Regions from separate parts of the Neobacillus sp. NPDC093182 genome, predicted to be linked through region 2. Evidence: riboswitches for the same ligand, from Rfam matches in the RefSeq annotation. Region 2 holds a riboswitch; each other region holds the start of a gene.
What was found. Region 2 has a riboswitch for lysine ahead of ACIQAA_RS10455 (transporter substrate-binding domain-containing protein). Riboswitches for the same ligand answer to the same signal wherever they lie in the genome.

Region 1 (4,291 bases), on a different contig from region 2:
TTTAAAACTGAACCTATAATTAAAAATGAGGTGTGAGCATGAAACAGGAGATTTCATTTATTCAAAGAGAACAATTAAAAGCCAAGCCTGATACCGCTTCACTGGGTTTCGGTAAGTATTTCAGTGATTACATGTTTGAAATGGATTATCATGATGACCTGGGCTGGTTTAATCCAAGAATTACTCCTTATGAGCCATTAACGCTTGATCCTTCAGCGATGGTTTTCCACTATGGACAAGCTATCTTTGAGGGGATGAAGGCATATAAGACTCCGGATGGTTCCGTCCAGCTTTTCCGTCCAGAGAAAAACATGAAGCGTTTCAACGAATCATGTGACAGGCTCTGCATTCCCCAAATTGATGAGGAGTTTTTATTAGAAGGCATTAAACAATTGATTACCACAGAAAAAGAATGGGTTCCAGATGGTGAAGGGACATCTCTTTATATTCGTCCGTTTATTTTCTCAACAGAGGCTTATCTTGGTGTACGCCCTGCCAATCAATATAAGTTGCTCGTCATCCTCTCCCCGTCTGGAGCCTATTACGGCAGCCAATTAAGTCCTGTTAAGATTTATGTGGAAGAGCAATACGTTCGTGCGGTAATTGGCGGTGTTGGCCATGTAAAGACAGCAGGCAACTATGCTGCCAGCTTGAAAGCACAAAAAAAGGCAGATGCAGGCGGCTACGCTCAAATCCTTTGGCTCGATGCGAAGGAGAATAAATATGTAGAAGAAGTCGGCAGCATGAATATCTTCTTTAAGATTAATGGCGAAGTGGTAACACCAAGGTTAAATGGCAGTATTTTGCCAGGTGTCACACGTGATTCAGTTATTCAATTGCTAAAATATTGGAATATTCCTGTACGTGAAGAGAAAATATCCATAGAAGAGGTATTTGCTGCACACAAGCGCGGTGAACTCGAGGAAGTTTTTGGAGCAGGAACCGCTGCTGTTATTTCGCCTGTTGGTGAACTAACTTGGAAAGACCAATCGATTATCATCAATAACAATCATATTGGTCAGCTGTCTCAAGATATTTATAATGAAATGACAGGGATACAACTTGGGAAGAAAGAAGATCCATTTAATTGGACAGTGAAAGTTACTCAAGTTGAAGGATAACTCATGAACTACTTACTATGGAAGATCCAGTTGAGCTGGATCTTTTTTTTGTATTGAAAGACTTTTCACGTATAGAACAACATAAGGATATACAAAATTAGGAAGGCAACTTTTTGAAACAATGATTCTTTATTTCTCGTCTTTACTAATGCAGGATTTTTGACAAGAAAGGATTTGCGATTTTGAAACTTAACTGGAAAGGCAGACTGCTATTTACATTCATTATTGGCCTTATTATTTTATTCTTTGTGCAAAACCCTATTGGCACCAGCTTACTAAATGGTTTCAACATAGGAGGTTCTGCTCCAATGCCAACCGAACTTCATCCAATAGTGAGAGATCGGAGCAATCAATTAATCCAGCAAGCAGCTGATAAAGGGATTGTGATGGTGATTACGGATGACTTCCGTAGTGCTGAAGACCAAGATCGACTTTATGAGCAAGGCCGGACAGTCGCTGGAAATATTGTAACGAATGCAAGAGGAGGAGAATCCTTTCACAACTTTGGGCTGGCCATTGATTTTGCCATAAAAACATCTTCTGCAGATATTATTTGGGATATGCAATATGATGGCAACCAAAATGGAATAGCAGATTGGAACGAAGTTGTGGAAATGGCAAAAGCCCTTGGATTTGAATGGGGCGGCGATTGGGCTCAATTTAAAGACTATCCCCATTTACAAATGAACTTTGGCTTAACACTAGCAGACCTGCAAAATGGAAAGAGACCGGCAGATTTATCCCTAACAGCTGATTCTGATGATATAAAATAAGCGATAGAAAAATCGGGAACTGTCCGTCTGAGGTGGAAAGTGTCCACGGGTGGTGCCTGTCACCAAAATGGTCACCGCTCCTGCGGTGACCATTTTGGTGACAGGCACCTTTGCTCTTGAATTTTATAGAATTTTCTGGTATATTTATTAATAATTAAATATTTTCTTACTTCATTACCTTTTGAAGTGAGGATAGAGGTGCAAAAACCATTAGTACGCAATGGGAGGATAGTGAGGTCCTATGATCATTGTGGAAAGGGGAATTTGCCGAAGCGGATAGAATCTCATTTGTCTTGAAGCTGGTTCTGCTGTTGAATAAATACAGAACTGTCATATAGGTGACTATATGGAGGGCTATCTTACGCAAAGGAACGATTTTAAATTATGTTTCTACTGCAGCAGCGAGCCTTCGTTGCTGCTTTTTTGCGTTTACTTTTGATTGACCTGAACTACCTCTAATTTTTCTAAAAAATTATGTAAAGGGTGAGCTTGATGAATTTCGGCCAAGTTTTAACAGCTATGGTGACGCCATTTGATCAGCATGGAGAGATTGACTATAACGCAGCTAGAGCACTAGTAAATTACTTAATCGCTAATGGTACAGATGGATTAGTAGTTGCAGGAACCACTGGAGAATCTCCAACATTAACAACAGAGGAAAAAATAGCGTTATTTAAATTCGTGGTCGAGGTTGCAGCCGGCAGGGTGCCTGTCATTGCTGGAACTGGCTCCAATAACACGAGAGCATCTATCAGCTTAACGAAACAGGCGGAAGAAGCAGGCGTTGATGGAATTATGCTCGTAGCACCATACTATAATAAGCCATCTCAAGAAGGATTGTTTCAGCACTTTAAAGCCATTGCGGAAGCTACTTCTTTACCAGTAATGCTTTATAATATTCCCGGGCGCTGTGCCGTCAACATCTCTGTAGAGACGATTGTCCGCCTCTCTGCAATTAGTAATATTGTGGCGGTAAAAGAAGCAAGCGGCGATCTAGACGCCATGGCAGAGATCATTAGCCGTACTCCGGATACATTTACCTTGTACAGCGGTGATGATGGACTAACTATACCAGTTCTTGCAATCGGCGGTGCAGGTGTGGTTTCGGTTGCTTCGCATATCATTGGCAATCAGATGCAGGAAATGATTACACTGTTTAAAAATGGCCGTGTTCAAGAAGCAGCTGTTGCACATCGCAGCCTACTGCCAATCATGAAAGCCTTATTTACGGCACCCAATCCTACCCCTGTAAAAACAGCATTAAATTTGCAAGGTATCCAGGTAGGAGATGTCCGTCTGCCAATGGTTCCTTTAAATGATGAAGAAAAAAGCGCGCTGCAAAAAGTCCTGCCAATTAACTCATTGGTATAAATGTTTACAACCTGTCCCTCCATGGGGCAGGTTCTTTTATAACTAAAAATTAATTCTCGAATATTCACAAATATTACAATTCTCCTTATCATCCTCCTCACTATTTGATTGTATAATACGAATTGTTACATCCTTATTCCCCTGATTTACCCTCTCTAACTACTTCTAAAAAATACTGAAAGCAGGTCGATTTATGAAAAACAGTAAAAAGAAAAATTCTTGTGGTAAAAACATGCCGGAAATAAAAGCATGGGCGATTCCTATGACGACTCCTCAAGAAAGAAAAAACGTATTTATGGACTTGGCGATAAGTTCTGAATTTGGAATGAGGAATCGCGGTCTAGTCTTTTATTATGGGAAAGATTTAATTGCATACAAACGTGAAAGACCTTCAGACCAAAACCGCAATGAATTTCTCCGCATACTTGCAAAATTTATGACCGATTGTTTAGAAGATGATTGTCCTTCCTCCTGGGATCTATGTGGGTCCTCATTCTGGGAAAAATTCATCTATTACTTTTATCCCCAAAACATAGCAATCTCACCAAAGATGAATGAAGTAGAAAACTTCCTAGTCCAATTGAAAAAGTTTATTCGCTGGCTAGATAAACGAGTTGGTACACATTACTACCCTATTATTGAAAAATACTCCACAGAAGCTGCTCCTAATCTAAAATCCTGTGAACAACTATTAAATATCCTCTTTTTAAAACATTTTCCTCAAGCTTATAGTCCTAACTGGAATCCCGAAAAAGACATAGAAGAATTAACCTTAAATGGCACCCAATTTTTAAATTCCCAGGAAGGTGTATTTGAGGTTACAAGTAAAATTGAAGATACCTCTGTATTAACTGATTTGAGTTCTCATCACACTTATTATGTAAAAGATTTACCGTCAGATTATGTGGAAATAGGTATGATTTTAAGTGGTGTCATAGGTAAAAGAAAAGGGGAAAAACATTGGAATTGGTATATTAGCGTTGCCATTAATCCACAGCAGGCCAAAACCTATATTCCCACTTTCCT
Region 2 (4,291 bases):
ACATTGTGGTTATTAAATAGGTTAAATTGTTGGAACACCATACCTAAATGCTTCCGATAATCAACTGCATCATGCTTGTCATCCAGAATATTTTCACCATGATAAATAATCTGCCCGCCGCTTGGTTTTTCTAATAGATTAATACAACGAAGAAGAGTTGATTTACCAGATCCTGAGGAACCGATAATAGAAACTACTTCTCCCTTATTCACCGAAAAATTAATGTCTTTTAATACTTCATGCGTTCCGAAGGATTTATTTAAATGTTGAATATCAATAATCTTTTCCAAATTCTCTCCTCCTTCTCTTATTATTTTTGATTATCGTTTCCAATCATCGTATAGTTGTCAGATCCATCTAATTTCTTTTCAAGGTATAGCAATATTCTTGTTACAATAAAAGTCATCACAAAATAAATCATACATGCTACGAAAAAGGATTCAAAATATCTAAAGTTATTACCTGAAATCGATTTCGTAACAAAATATAATTCTGTAACGGAAATAACATTCAGAACGGACGTATCTTTAATATTAATAACAAATTGATTTCCTGTTGCCGGTAGAATATTTCGAATAACCTGTGGCAGCACCACATTCCACATCGTTTGCACATGTGTCATTCCGATCGCATGAGCTGCTTCGAACTGACCTTTATCAATCGAAACAATCCCGCCGCGAACAATTTCCGCCATATAGGCCCCTGTATTAATCGATACAACAATAATTGCAGCTGCAAACACGTTCATATCGATACCAAATGCTAACGCAGAACCATAATAAATAACCATCGCTTGTACAATCATCGGTGTTCCACGGAAGAATTCAATATAGATAGTTAGGATTGTATTAATTACTCTTAAAAATACCTTTTTCGCTCCACGTTCAGGTACTGGAATTGTTCGAATTACCCCTGCTAATAATCCAATCATTGCTCCCAAAACCGTCCCAATAAGAGCAATCAAAAGTGTTAACCCAGCACCACGAAGGAACATAGGCCAGTTTTCCGAGATTATTTTAACGACCCACTCAAGACTCATCTTTTATCCTCCTTTACTTATAAAACCGACTGTACGATAAAATACAGCCGGCTTCCTTAAAAATTATTTTGCTGCTGGTTGATTCTTAATTGCAGTATCCATAATGCTCGTACGTTCTTCTTCTGAGATACCTGCTAAAATTTCATTGATTTTATCCTTTACGTCACTGCCTTTTTCAAGGCCCACAGCGATTGCCGTATCATCTGCTGATGTTTTAAATCCTTCTTCAAATTCAACCATTACATAGTTTTCATTTGCAGCTGAGGCACTAACTCCTTCTGGGCGTTCTGAAACGTAGCCATCAATAATTCCTGATTCAAGAGCTACTCTCATTGCAGGGAAGTTGTCCATCGCGGTTTTCTTGTCTACACCTTCAATTTGATCAATCACTGAATAGTGGAACGTATTTAATTGAGCTGTAACTTTTGCTCCTTTGAAATCTTGGATAGAAGCAGCATCTTCGTACTTGCTGCCTTTTTTCACAACCATCACTAAATTTGATGTATAGTAATTATCCGAAAAATCGATTGTTTCTTTACGTTCTGCTGTCGGTGACATACCTGCGATGATGGCATCAATTTTACCTGATGTTAAAGCTGGTACAAGTCCATCCCATTCTGTTTTAACAATCACTAATTCTTTTCCTAAACCTTCAGCTACCTTTTTAGCAATTTCCACATCATATCCGCCTGCATATTCTGCAGAGCCATCGATTTTAACACCGCCGTTGGAATCATCGTTTTGAGTCCAGTTAAACGGAGCATATCCCGCTTCAAGGCCAACCTTAAACGTATTATCCTCTGATGATCCAGAACCAGAACTCTTACTTGTTCCACAACCTGCTAATAGAAGAATCGCTGAAACCAATAAAACTATAACTATCTTAAACTTATTTTTCATGATGTCTCTCTCCCTGTTTTTTATAGTTTACTAAAGACAAAAAACGGCCTGAGATAAACTCAGGCCGCAGTATGCATAGTTACCTTAAGTCCCCTCTTTTATCCCAAATGAGATAGCACAACTCAATAAACCGGAAAGTTTATTGAGACAGTCCTGCAGCTCTTAACTACAGACCCAGCATGTAATGACTTGAGAATATTACAAACTTCGGCAACATTTCCTTCTCCTTAGCATCACTGCTTCTCAAACTCCACTAAGGACTGTTAAATATCGCGCCTCTACCTCACAGTAAAAAAGTGAGGTCTTATTTAATTATAGTAATATAGTACAGTATTTTGTCGAAATCCGTCAACCTGTATATTACTGACAATTCTATTTTTGAAATATCTAACGTGCACAATTCAAACGAAGATATCCTTTATTAAATATTTTAAAGAGCCTCTCTTTACCAAATGAGAGGCTCAAATTTTAATTGCTATTTATGGTATTTATTCGGTTCAGGTATTTTATTTTACCTGGAGCCATTTCTACATATCCCGAACCGTCATTTTTACTTTTCGCCCAACTAATATCCAGTACAGGAATAGGCTGAAAGCGGTAATGAGTACGAGAACAAAAAGGATATTACTATACATGGAAGCCTCCGGATTGCTTAAAATCCCTAGGATATTGGACCGCATTGCGGAAGAGTCCATCATCGCGGCTGTATAGGCAATTCCGATAGACATAGCGACATTTAGCGTCAAATTATAAAATCCAATAGCTGTCCCTGATTTATCTTTTCCAATTGTGCCAATACAAGAATCGAGCATTGGTGCGTACATGAACGCGAACGAACTTGAAAATATAATCATTGATATTACAAAGATAATGACAGAGGTTTTTACAAAGAGACCCCCCAGCAACAAACTGCCGATAATTCCAGCCATGGCTATCGTGATACATTGTCTGCTTCCCAGTACCTTTGCAATTTTCCCAGAAAGTGCTCCTACTATCGCAGCCAATAGATAAGCCGGAATCAACAATAGCGAAATCGTATCAAGCTTTAGGCCATAAAGCTTTTCTAGCAAAAACGGAAACAAGAAAATATACGCTAATTGGACAGAATAAATCACGAAAGCGACTCCGAGTAAAGAAATAAACTGCCTATTTTGAAAAAATGCTATACCAATGAATGCTCTTGAATTCTTGCTGATATAAGCAAGAAATAAAGCACCCGCCACGACAAACGCTAAAAGATAAACCCAATTGAAATCGGTAATATATAGCAGCAGGAATGCTGCAATGCCTGCAACTAGAAATAATCCTAATACATCAACATGACTGTTTTTTGTCTCTTCCTTAGGAAGATATTTTAGAATAAATGGAAGGGTGAAGAGAGTTATTAAAGGAACTAGAAAAAGAGTTGTCCAATGAAAATAAGTAGAAACATAGCCACCTGTTAATGCCCCAATAACCTGTGATAAAGCAAAGCTGCTTGTACTTAACCCCAAAAACTTTTTTTGTTCATGTACAGGCAAATGTTTGGTTACAAAAATAACATATAAGGTTTCAGCTGAAGCCAAGCCTGCTGTTTGGATGATTCGAGAAACAACTACTAGTAAAAATGAATGTTGAAAAAGGTAACCCATTACTGAGCCAACACAAATTAAAATAATCCCGATGCTTAAAAGCTTTCTAATACTAATGGAATCCGCCAAAGCAGCGTAGACCACTGCTCCAATTCCAATTACTAGCCCGGCTAAGGTTGCCTGCCAGCTTACTGTTGTTGCAGAAATATGAAAATCCTTTGCCATATCGGTAGAAATAATTTTAAACGAATTATCAATGATTAAACATAATAGAAATAACAGAAGCATTACTGGTACAGCTTTCTTAACACTATATTCCTGAGTTTCTGTCATGCTCGCATTTGCACTTAATGTTGTCATGGCGGCTTTCCTCTCTTTTTTGTCAAATCCGATATCAAATAAATTTGGCATTTGATCACGATTTTACAGCTTCGCTTGTAATGACATCTTTACCTCGTGTTGTACTCAAATGCCCAAAGTCATGCGCTTAAGCAAGCTCCAAAGCGATTTCCATCATATTCGTAAAGGCAACTTGTCGTTCTTCCGGTGTCGTTTGTTCATGTCGAATCATATGATCACTTACCGTTAAAATCGTAAGCGCGTTAACTCCTGCATAAGCTGCATTCATATAAAGACCGGCCGTCTCCATTTCCGCACATAGAATCCCCATTTTACGCCATTTTTCAACAGCTGTTTCATCTGCGTTATAAAAAATATCACTTGTCAGGACATTACCAACATGAACGGGAAGTTCTTTTTGATCAGCTACCTTTTTCGCTTT
Region 3 (4,291 bases), on a different contig from region 2:
TCCTTTAAATAGCCTTGATGAAATCATCGATTTTTTCTCAAAAGCCTCATGGGGGCAGCTCGAATTAAAAAGAGAGCGTAAAGATGAAATTGAATTTGAACTTGTCAGCCCGCTGATTGTTTCGCGAGTCAAATCAAAAGCTGAACATTACTTCCAAATTGAAGCAGGCTTCCTAGCCCAACAAATTGAACTCCAAAAACAAGTCATCGCAGAAACCTTCGAACACCCAGTAAAAAAAGCAAACAAAGTCCTATTCACCGTCAAATGGGATCGTAAAGACACCATTTAGATTAGGGTGTAGTTGTTGGTGCAGTTGTTGGTGTTGATGGTGCCTGTCACCACCCGTGGACACTGTCCACCTCAGGCGGACAGTTTGGGCAAAAAGCTTTCCTTGGAGTTTTCTCCAAGGAAGGTTTTTTTTATTTGCTAGAGGTGGCATGTCTTAATAGGAAACCTGTCTGAATACTAGCCTCATTCAGGCAGCAATTAAGCCTTTCAGCCTATGCCTGGTTGTTTAGACCAAATGCTTGGTGCAGTACTTCTACTGCTTTTAGCATGTGTTTTTCTTCGACTACTGCTGAAACTTTGATTTCAGAAGTGCTGACCATTTTAATTTGAATTTGGTTTTTTGCAAGAACTTCAAACATTTGCGCTGCTACCCCAGGGTTTGAAATCATCCCTGATCCAACGATTGATACTTTTGCCAATTTATTTTCAGCATCGAGCTGTTCGTAGTTCAGTACACCCTTGTTATTTTCAAGGACATTTAATGTCTCCATAAGGTCCTGGGTTTTAATAGAGAAAGCAAGATTTGCTGTTTCTGCTTCTGTTGTGCTTTGAACAATAATGTCTACGTTCAAATGGTTTTCAGCCAGGGTTGTAAAAATGGTTGATAAACTTGTTAAAGAATTAGCAAGTCCTATCACACTTACCTTCGTAATTTCATCTTCAAATGCCACTCCACGGACTACAAGGTTTTGTTCCATTGACGCTTCCTCCTCAATCACTGTTCCTTCTACTCTTTCCATACTTGAGCGAACCTCAAGTTTGACTTGATAGTTTTTCGCAAATTCCACTGCTCTTGGATGCAGTACTCCAGCACCTAAATTGGCAAGCTCGAGCATTTCATCATAAGACACTGACTGTAATTTACGTGCACTCTTCACATATCTCGGGTCAGTGGTGAATACACCCGTTACATCTGTATAAATATCACATTTATCGGCCTTTAGTGCAGCAGCGAGGGCCACCGCCGTCGTATCTGAGCCGCCACGGCCAAGAGTAGTAATTTCTCCATTTTCTGTAATCCCTTGGAAGCCAGCGACAATTACCACTTTACCAGCAGCAAGCTGATTTTTTACCGCTTCTGTATTAATGGTCGTAATGCGGGCATTTCCATGAACCGGCTCCGTGACAATTCCTGCCTGCCATCCTGTAAACGAAACAGCAGGAAGATTCTGTTCATTTAGAGCCATTGACAATAACGCAATCGTTACCTGTTCTCCTGTACTTAACAGCATATCCATGTCCCGTTTGTTAGGAGCTGCGGAAATTTCTTTTGCCAGATCCACCAGCTGATCAGTGGATTTCCCCATTGCGGAAACAACCACAACAACCTGATTCCCTTGATCGGTTTCATCTTTTACTCTTTGAGCTACATTTAGAATTCTTTCTACACTTCCAACCGAAGTACCGCCAAACTTTTGTACAATTAAACCCATCTTTTCCCCTGCTTTCAGTTATAGGTTTAGCTATCATTATATGTTTCCCCGCAAAAAAATAAAAAAGCAATGAGAGGGCATCTCATTGCTTGAATACACAAAAAAATTCTGCGTCTACAATGTAAGATAGCTCTCCAAGGCATTAAGCCTTGACAATCCGGCATTTATTAAATGCAAGACCAGCAAAGAAAGAAATGAGACTTTCTTCACTTCGGCGAACATCCCCTTTCATGATTCATCACCGAAGCTCATCCTTCTCCGAATCACTACTATTGAAGCTCGCACCTCTACCTTCACTTTAGTATTAAAAAGTGATAGTAATATAATTTTCACTCATTATAGCATAGTGTCATTTTTCTGACAATCACTAGGATTGAAGTTTTTTAATTAATTCCTCCGCTACAGGAGCGGGAATTCCGATGGCTCTAAACTCTTCAAATGTGGCCTCCTTCATTTTCTTAACCGAACCAAATTCCTTTAACAGCTGCTTTTTACGTTTTTCACCGACACCTGGAATGTCGTCCAACAGTGATTGAAACGCACTTTTCCCGCGTGTTTGACGATGAAAGGTAATCGCAAACCGGTGAACTTCATCCTGAATTCTTTGTAATAGATAAAACTCTTGGCTGTTCCTCCCAAGAGGGATAATTTGAAGTGGATTTCCATATAAAAGCTGAGAAGTCTTGTGCTTATCATCTTTCACTAGACCAGCCAGTGGAATATCTAAACCAAGCTCGTTTTCTAAGACATCTCTGACAGCCTCCACATGTCCTTTTCCACCATCAATAATAATGAGATCCGGCAGCGGCAGTTCCTCTTTTAACGCCCTAGAATACCTTCTTCTTGTTACTTCACGCATCGATTCGTAGTCATCAGGTCCCTTAACCGATTTAATCTTATACTTTCGGTATTCACGCTTATTTGGCTTCCCGTCGATGAAGACCACCATTGCAGATACAGGGTCTGTCCCTTGAATATTCGAGTTATCGAAAGACTCAATTCGATGCGGGGTATAAATACCCATCAGCTCGCCAAGATTTTCAACAGCCTTTATCGTCCTTACTTCGTCCTTTTCAATCAGTGAAAATTTTTCATTCAAAGCAATTTTTGCATTTTTGATCGCCATCTTAATAAGATCTAGTTTCTGGCCGCGCTGAGGCTTTAGGACTTTAACTTGAAGGAGCTGTTCGGCAAGATTTAAGTCAATTTCATCCTGAATCAGAATTTCCTTCGGCTTAATATGATTCGATTTTTCGTAAAATTGACCTAAGAAGGTAAGAATTTCTTCTTCTGGCTCATTGTATATAGGGAACATGGAAACGTCACGTTCAATTAGTTTTCCTTGGCGTACAAAGAATACTTGAACACACATCCAGCCTTTATCGACGGCATAGCCAAAAACATCACGATCCGTAAAATCAGTCATCGTGATTTTTTGCTTTTCCATAATGGTTTCAATATGAATAATTTTATCGCGGAATTCTTTGGCTCGCTCAAAATCCAATTCCTCAGAAGCGCTGGTCATTTTCTCCGTTAGTTCTTTTTTAATCTCTTTAAATCCCCCATTGAGGAAGCGAGTGATTTCGTCCGTCATTTGTTTGTATTGCTCTTCATGTACTTCATTTACACATGGTGCCAGGCACTGCCCTAAATGGTAATATAAACAAACCCTGTCCGGAAGGGTTGAGCATTTTCGTAATGGATAGATTCGGTCTAACAGCTTTTTTGTTTCATTCGCTGCCATGACGTTAGGGTAAGGACCAAAGTATTTTCCTTTATCCTTTTTGACCTTCCTTGTAATAATAAGTTTCGGATGTCTCTCCGCTGTCAATTTTATAAACGGATAGGTCTTATCATCCTTCAGCATGACATTGTATTTTGGGTCGTATTTTTTAATTAAATTTAATTCGAGTAACAGTGCTTCGATATTTGATGAGGTGACAATATATTCAAAGTCCTCAATCTCGTTGACGAGCCGCAGTGTTTTACCATCGTGTGACCCGGTAAAATAGGACCGTACACGATTTTTTAGTATTTTTGCCTTTCCTACATATATGATCGTTCCCTGACGGTCCTTCATCAAGTAGCAGCCAGGCTGATCAGGCAGCAGTGTTAATTTTTGTTTGATAGTCTCATTCATTTCAAGCTGCTCCTCTCCGTCTTTTATTTATCTATCCTAAAATTTTAAATGATAAAGCGGATAAAGAAAAGCCTGATTCTTTTTCCAATGGCTGTGTAAAACTGGCCTGTTGATTTCCGCTCCAATCAACAGGGTGCCAAAATTAATATTTTGGCTTTAACACAGTCTTTCAAAAAATAAAAAACCTTAGCTAGAACGATCCTAGCTAAGGTTATCTATGCTTATACGTGCTTTTCTAATACACCTGCTAAAGCATCTTTTGGCTGGAAGCCGACTACTTTGTCAACTACTTCGCCGTTTTTGAAAACAAGTAATGTAGGGATACTCATAACGCCGTATTTAGCAGCTGTTTCTTGGTTATCGTCTACATCTAATTTAACGATTTTAACTTTGTCGCCCATTTCTGAATCAAGTTCCTCAAGAACTGGAG

Region 1: linked by a shared signal. The riboswitch ahead of dapA (4-hydroxy-tetrahydrodipicolinate synthase) and the one ahead of ACIQAA_RS10455 (transporter substrate-binding domain-containing protein) in region 2 are both predicted to bind lysine.
Region 3: linked by a shared signal. The riboswitch ahead of ACIQAA_RS03585 (aspartate kinase) and the one ahead of ACIQAA_RS10455 (transporter substrate-binding domain-containing protein) in region 2 are both predicted to bind lysine.

Annotation. Positions count from the first base shown of each region.
Region 1 covers NZ_JBIVOI010000002.1:559,824-564,114, forward strand. Annotated here, with positions in the region: gene ACIQAA_RS07375 (branched-chain amino acid aminotransferase) at 39-1,121, shown strand; gene ACIQAA_RS07380 (M15 family metallopeptidase) at 1,430-1,894, shown strand; lysine riboswitch at 2,080-2,259, shown strand; gene dapA (4-hydroxy-tetrahydrodipicolinate synthase) at 2,387-3,265, shown strand; gene ACIQAA_RS07390 (hypothetical protein) at 3,459-4,291, shown strand, end outside.
Region 2 covers NZ_JBIVOI010000004.1:282,530-286,820, forward strand. Annotated here, with positions in the region: gene ACIQAA_RS10445 (amino acid ABC transporter ATP-binding protein) at 1-290, opposite strand, end outside; gene ACIQAA_RS10450 (amino acid ABC transporter permease) at 311-1,039, opposite strand; gene ACIQAA_RS10455 (transporter substrate-binding domain-containing protein) at 1,103-1,939, opposite strand; lysine riboswitch at 2,045-2,228, opposite strand; gene ACIQAA_RS10460 (MFS transporter) at 2,467-3,843, opposite strand; gene deoD (purine-nucleoside phosphorylase) at 3,998-4,291, opposite strand, start outside.
Region 3 covers NZ_JBIVOI010000001.1:674,047-678,337, forward strand. Annotated here, with positions in the region: gene ACIQAA_RS03580 (YslB family protein) at 1-289, shown strand, start outside; gene ACIQAA_RS03585 (aspartate kinase) at 501-1,721, opposite strand; lysine riboswitch at 1,841-2,019, opposite strand; gene uvrC (excinuclease ABC subunit UvrC) at 2,089-3,861, opposite strand; gene trxA (thioredoxin) at 4,083-4,291, opposite strand, start outside.